DNA from 3 places in the Marinobacter shunpengi genome. Region 3 is predicted to be linked to each of the others. Evidence: predicted binding sites of a transcription regulator. Region 3 holds the regulator's gene; each other region holds the start of a gene.
What was found. Region 3 encodes sigma-54, which starts transcription at its own class of promoters, with help from an activator protein. Its sites were predicted from a motif close to ANTGGCATNNANNTTGCTNT; they were not measured.

Region 1 (2,251 bases), on a different contig from region 3:
CGCTTCGCCATGACCAGCACCTTCAAGTGGGTTCTGGGGGCGGCAGTCCTGGCCCGGGTGGATGCGGGGGAAGAGACCCTGGACCGACCGGTTCGCTACGATGAGAGTGATATCCAGTCCTACGCCCCGGTGGCGAAAGAGCACCTGCCCGAGGGTGAAATGACCGTAGCCGAACTGATTGACGCCAGCATCCGTTACAGCGATAACACCACGGCTAACCTGCTGTTGGAAACCCTTGGCGGCCCGGCGGGGCTGACCTCTTACATGCGCTCCCAGGGTGATACGGTATCCCGGCTGGACCGGAATGAGCCGGACCTGAACACCAACCTGCCAGGGGATAAACGGGACTCCACGACGCCTGCCGCCATGCTGGGCCTGATGGAAACGGTACTGCTGGGTGAGGCCCTGTCTACCGGTTCCAGGGAGCAACTGCATGACTGGCTGATCCGCAATACCACCGGTGACAGCAAGCTCAGGGCCGGCCTGGACCCGCAATGGACGGTGGGTGACAAGACCGGCAGTGGGGACCGAGGTGCCAGTAATGATGTCGCCATTGTCTGGCGCCCGGATGCCGGCCCGGTCCTGATTGCGGTGTACTATTCCGGTTCTGAGCGCTCGAACGATGCCCGCAGTGCGGTGCATGCCGAGGTAGGGCGGCTGGTGACCGAGGTTGTGAAGAGCGAATAGCGATTCACCGCCAGCCGGTTACCGGAGCCGGTGGCGGGGCGCCGCCGTTTCTTCGAATTCGGTAAAAAGGGGATGTGCGATCCAGACTGCCAGGCTTGGAGTCGAAGGCCGATAGGGCCTTGGAAGAGCCCGTCAGGAAACTATACAGGTAGATTGCGAAAGGAGGTGCCACCATGTCCATGCTGACCTTCTACGTCAACCGTGCCGGACGTTAGTTGTCTTATGCCCAGCGGGACACCCTGGAACGGGCCAAGGACGAACTGAGGGCGTTGTATGGCCGTCCCCTCAGGGGCGGACGTTCCTAGGGGATTGTCAGGCAAGTACAGTCATCATTACCCGTCGAGCGAGTGTCAGTTCAGTTTACAGCCAGGTTTATCTTATTTATTAACTACATGAAAGTATTAGGTAATATTATCTGGCATGAGGGTTGCTTATATCACTTCAGAACGAATCTGATATCGATCGATATGGAGTATCGAGATGAAGCAGTACCTGAAACCCGTCGCAGCCGTCCTCGCTATCGGCGTGGCCTCTGCCGCCAACGCCGCCCCGATCCTTAACATCAGCGGCCAGGGTGCATCCGCCGCCTCTGCCGCCGAGGCAGCCTTCCTTGGCTCGGCCCAATCGGGTTATATCACCGAGAATTTTGACGACGCCAGCTACTCGGTGGGTACCCAGGCCGGTACCATCAATTCCGTGGCCGGCGTGGGAAGCTTTAGCCGTGTAACCGCCGGCTCCGGCGGCCTGTGCGATACCGGCAGCTACGACTGTGACGACGGGCTGGCGGTGCTGGATGCCGCCACCACCCCCTTTACGGGTCGTTTTTCCGTGTCTCCGGACAACTGGCTGGACAGCATGGATGCCATGGAAATGACGATTTCCCTCACCGCCGGTTATAACGCGATCGGGTTCTACATGACCGATCCCAACGACGCCGGGGGCCGTTTCTCCATCGGTGGGGTGGACTTCAGTTTCACCGATGTCTTTGGCTCGTCCCTGGGTAATGGCAAGGTCTACTACGTTACGCTGTTCGACGCCGCCGGGCTGGACGACATCAGTATCTATTCCAACAACCCGGACGACGGCTATGGCCTGGATGATGTCACCATAGCCAGTGTCGCCGAGCCGGGTACACTGGCCCTGCTTGCTTTGGGCGTATTTGGTCTGGGCATGGCCCGTCGCCGCCAGAAGGCCTGAAACGCGGTTCATCGGAAAACCCGGGGGCGGTATAGCGCTTCCGGGTTTTTTCGTTTTGCGGGTGTCGTCAGACGTAGTCCCGTAACCGCACCAGTTGCCTCTTAGCGCCCCAATTGCCAGCCGGTCCCCGGAGTGATGGCAGTAGGTGCTGGAGCCGCCATGGTCATGGACGTTGCCGGTGTAGGCGTAGCCATAGGTGGTCAGCACCATGGCGTCGTTCAGACGTCCACGGACAAAGCAACAGCCCTCGCTGGCCTTCATGAAGTTTGCAGAAGCGGGGGAACAGGTCACACTGGATCCGGCCGTCGTCGAGGAAATGCCAGTACCCCCCTGGATGGCCCTGCAGGATGGGAGTGTCGCCCATGGT
Region 2 (2,251 bases), on a different contig from region 3:
CGCCCGGAGTCTGACCGGGACAGCCGGACCAGCAGGGAATCCCGTTCCGACGGGGACGGCCCCGACACCGCCAATGCGAATGCCTCAGAGGCTAAACCGGACAAGGTTGTCGATGACGTCGAGTCGGCAGGTATCGGGCTGCTGCAATACCTCCGGGATGGCGATGAAACCGGCATGACCGGCCTGATGATGCAGGGGCAGGCAGTTGAGGGAGCCGGTGTCTCCCAGGGCAAGTCGGCCCGTACCACCGCCCAGATGATCGCGTCATTGACCGGTACCGGACAGCAGCCGGGCGGCCTGCCGAAGGCCGGCGCCCTGTTTGCCGCCATGCTCGAGGCAGGTCAGGACAAGGGCGGCAAGCAGGGGCGTGAGCTTCTTGCCGGGCTCCAGGCCGGCGGTGTCCAGGCCCTGACGGACAGCGCCACCAGGTCCCCCGATACGTTGACGGCCCAGGTTGCCTCACGACTGACCGCACCGGAACTGACGCAGTCACTGAACCAGCCCGCCACCCTGCGGGGGCAGGAGGCCCAGGCCCTGATGCGAAACTACAGCACCAGTGTCGATGTGCCGGTGGGGGCCGATGAGTGGGGCGAGAAGGTGATGGGCAAGCTGGCCTGGCTTACCGCCAGCCAGATGTCGGTAGCGGAGATCCATGTGACGCCGCCGGACCTGGGACCCCTTGAGGTCCGGGTCCAGGTACAGAATGACCAGGCCACGGTGACCGTTCACACCTCCACGCCGGCGGTACGGGAGCAACTGGAACTCCACGGCCATCGCCTTCGGGATATGCTGAATGAACAGGGGCTGAGCCTGGACGGATTTGACGTGTCCGATTCCGCCGACCGTGACCGTTCGGAACAGAACGACGACGGTGATGAGTCCGCTAACAGCGGACCCGGGCAGGGGCTGGCCTCCGGTGATGCCGACACCGATGCCACCGAAATGACGGAGCTGGACCTGTCCTGGAAGGGAGAGCTCGACGTATACGCCTGACGGGTGGATTAGCCAGAGCTTGATCGAGCAGTTACACTTTTGTCAGCAATCGGAGGCCAGCCTCAGGGCTGGCCTTTTTGATGATGCGAATCCACCGTCAGGTGATTCCGGGGCGCGATCCAGGGGCACAACGACAGGTTGGCTCGGCCTTTGCTTCTATCCTGTTAAGGTGAATCCCTGGCGAATATCGGCAAAATATTGACGGATTTCTGAATGGCGCAGAACAATGAGGTGGCGGCACCACCGAAGAAAGGCCGGTTGAAGACGATGCTGCTCCTGGTCATCGTACTGGGGCTGGCCATTGGTCTCTCCATTGCCGGAACCCTCTGGTTCCTGGGCAAAGGCGACAGCAACACCGCCGACGTGGAGGAAAGGGGCAGCGTGGCGGAAGAGGCCTTCGTGCCATCCGGTTACCTGGTGATGGACAAACCGCTGGTTGCCACGGTTCAGCACCCGGGCCGGCCCCGCTACATCCAGGTGCACCTGGCCCTGGAGTCCAGCCAGGAGGCAGCGTTACAGGCCGCCGAGAAGCACATGCCGCTGTTGCGGAACACCCTGATTTCGGAGCTTGGGGGCCTGGAATTCATGGCACTGCAGACCAGTGAAGGGCGAGCGGCCCTGCCGGAGCAGTTGCTGGTGGCGGTCAACGAGACCCTGGAAGCGGAGGGGGAGCCCGCCGTCGACCGGGTCCTGTTAAGGAACTTCGTGATTCAGTGAAATCCGTTCAGGGGCAGGCAACGACCACATGACCATGGTGCCGTCCCGCTGAACTGCAGGCAGTCAGAGGCTGAAACTATGCAGGACCTACTCTCACAGGATGAAATCGATGCGCTGCTCCACGGGGTGGACGACGGCGATATCGATACCTATGACGAGACCGACGAAGAAGGCGTCAAGCAGTACGACCTGGCCAGTCAGGACCGGATCGTCCGTGGCCGGATGCCGACCCTCGAGATGATCAACGAGCGTTTTGCACGCTATACCCGCATCAGTCTGTTCAATCTCCTGCGTCGCAACGCCGATGTTTCCACCGGCGGCATCCAGATCATGAAATTTGGTGAGTACATCCACACCCTGTATGTGCCCACCAGTCTCAACCTGGTCAAGGTGCGCCCATTGCGGGGCACCGGCCTGTTCATCATGGACGCGAAGCTGGTGTTCAAGCTGGTGGACAATTTCTTCGGGGGAGAGGGGCGCCACGCCAAGATCGAGGGGCGGGAATTTACCCCCACCGAAACCCGCATCGTGCAGATGGTGC
Region 3 (2,251 bases):
CGAATCGGTCATGGATGCTCGTCGGTCCCGATAAAAAAATGCTGCGGTACGAGTCCGTACCGCAGCGTTGTGAGTCAGATTATAGCCGTTCCGGTATCGCAATGGTTAGCGGGCAGTTGCTCCGTGCATCCGGTCAACGTTCTTTTCCTTGTGCTTGAGGATCTGCCGGTCAAGTTTGTCCACCAGGGCATCGATGGCGGCGTACATGTCATCGTTTTCAGCCTTCGCGTGGATTTCGCCGCCGACCACATGCAGCGTGGCTTCCGCGATCTGGCGCACCTTTTCCACCTCCAGGGTTACCTGACAGTTGCTGATGTGATCGAAGTGGCGCTCAAGTTTTTCGAATTTCTCGTTGATGTAATCCTTGAGGGAGGGAGTCAGTTCGACATGATGACCGGAAATGTTCAGTTGCATGGGCTTCTCCTGTTTGTCAGACCCTTTGTGTCAGACCAGTCGCTTCCGCTCGTTGGAGGGCGGAATATGCATGGCTTCACGGTACTTTGCCACCGTTCGCCTCGCCACCTTGATGCCCTGCTCTCCCAGCATGGTGGCAATCTTGCTGTCACTGAGCGGCTTTTTCGGGGTTTCCGCCGCAATCAGTTTCCTGATCATTGCGCGAATGGCCGTGGACGAGCATTCGCCGCCTTCCTCGGTGCTCACGTGGCTCGAGAAGAAGTACTTCAGCTCGAAGATGCCACGGGGCGTGTGCATGAACTTTTGCGTGGTGACCCGGGAAATGGTGGATTCGTGCATTTCCACAGCCTGGGCGATGTCCGACAGGATCAGCGGTTTCATCGCCTCTTCCCCATGGTCCAGAAAACCCTGTTGATGTTCAACTATTCGTGTCGCCACCTTCAGCAGGGTCTCGTTCCGACTCTGCAGGCTCTTGATGAACCATTTCGCCTCCTGGAGCTGATCCCGCAGATAGGTGTTGTCGGCACTGCTGTCGGCACGCCTTATAAGGGAAGCATAGCTGGCATTGACACGAATGCGCGGGGCAATTTCAGGATTCAGTTCCACCCGCCAGCGGCCCTTGTCCTTGCGTACGATCACGTCCGGAATCACGTAGTCCGGCTCGGAGGTGTCCAGGGCGTTGCCCGGGTGCGGGTTGAGGGCGGTGATCACCGCCAGCACTTCCCGCAACTGGTCTTCCTTCAGGCGACTGCGCCGTAACAGTTGTGCGTAGTCGCGGTTACCCAGCAGGTTGATGTAGTGGGTGATCACCAGTCGCGCCTTGTCCAGCCACGGGGTGTCTGCGGGCAATTGGTTAAGCTGGATCAGCAGGCATTCCTGCAGGTCACGGGCAAAGACACCGGGCGGGTCGAAGTGCTGCAGGCGGCGCAGGACGGCTTCCACCTCGTCCATTTCCACCGGGTCCTCGTCTTCGTCGTCCATCAGCCCGGAATGGATTTCCTCCAGTGCGGAGGTCAGGTAGCCGCGCTCATCCACGGCATCCAGCAGGGCATGGGCGATGGCGGCATCCCGCTCGCCCATGGGGGTCAGGTTGAGCTGCCACTCCAGATGGTCGTGCAGGGTCTCGGTAGTGGGACTGCGGCTTTCGAAATCGGAGTCATTGTCGTCATCGCCCCGGGAGGCGGGAGCCGGCGCGGACTGGTAGATATCGTCCCAGGCGGTGTCCACCGGCAGGTCGTCGGGGATGTTGTCGGACGGGTTGTTGTCCGCCGACCAGTCCGATTCCTCCCAGGTATTGTCGGCTGCGGACTCACCTTCCGAGGCGCTGACCGACTCCTCGTTGTTGTCCCGCTCGGCGTCGGAAGACTCGTCGGTGTCTTCCTCCTCGGAGGTTTCCAGCATCGGGTTGGAGTCCAGGGCCTGCTGGATTTCCTGTTGCAGGTCCAGTGTGGAAAGCTGGAGCAGACGGATCGCCTGTTGCAGTTGTGGGGTCATCGTCAGGCTCTGACCCATCTTTAACTGTAAGGAGGCTTTCATCACCATGGTTTCACATCCATCGCCCTTCTGAGGTAGCCGGTAACAGAATCGTTGCTAAAAAACACTGATTCAGCTCAAAAAATAGCTGAAGTCAGGCAAAAAAATCAGCATTACCGGATACTTGGAAATAACAAGCAAGTTCTTTGCCGAGTGTACCCCCTTGCTGCTGTCAACACAATTGCAGGGCGTGCGGACTGTGTTGCAGTGTGTAATGGGCACGGTCTGGCGTCGGATTACAGCCTGAACTCGTTCCCCAGGTAGACTTCCTTCACCTGCTGGTTGGCCAGGACTTCATCCGCGG

Region 1: ACJO3T_RS13725 (PEP-CTERM sorting domain-containing protein) is a predicted target of sigma-54. The motif match lies at 1,102-1,121, and genes of this name have one in related genera.
Region 2: ACJO3T_RS09830 (flagellar basal body-associated FliL family protein) is a predicted target of sigma-54. The motif match lies at 1,131-1,150, and genes of this name have one in related genera.

The regions. Positions count from the first base shown of each region.
Region 1 is NZ_JBJJLA010000019.1:46,469-48,719, forward strand. Features, by position in the region: gene bla (class A beta-lactamase) at 1-687, shown strand, start outside; gene ACJO3T_RS13725 (PEP-CTERM sorting domain-containing protein) at 1,168-1,884, shown strand; gene ACJO3T_RS13730 (hypothetical protein) at 2,093-2,251, shown strand, end outside.
Region 2 is NZ_JBJJLA010000015.1:395,458-397,708, reverse strand. Features, by position in the region: gene ACJO3T_RS09835 (flagellar hook-length control protein FliK) at 1-993, shown strand, start outside; gene ACJO3T_RS09830 (flagellar basal body-associated FliL family protein) at 1,207-1,710, shown strand; gene fliM (flagellar motor switch protein FliM) at 1,789-2,251, shown strand, end outside.
Region 3 is NZ_JBJJLA010000011.1:126,750-129,000, reverse strand. Features, by position in the region: gene ptsN (PTS IIA-like nitrogen regulatory protein PtsN) at 1-12, opposite strand, end outside; gene hpf (ribosome hibernation promoting factor) at 106-414, opposite strand; gene ACJO3T_RS06155 (RNA polymerase factor sigma-54) at 445-1,950, opposite strand; gene lptB (LPS export ABC transporter ATP-binding protein) at 2,184-2,251, opposite strand, start outside.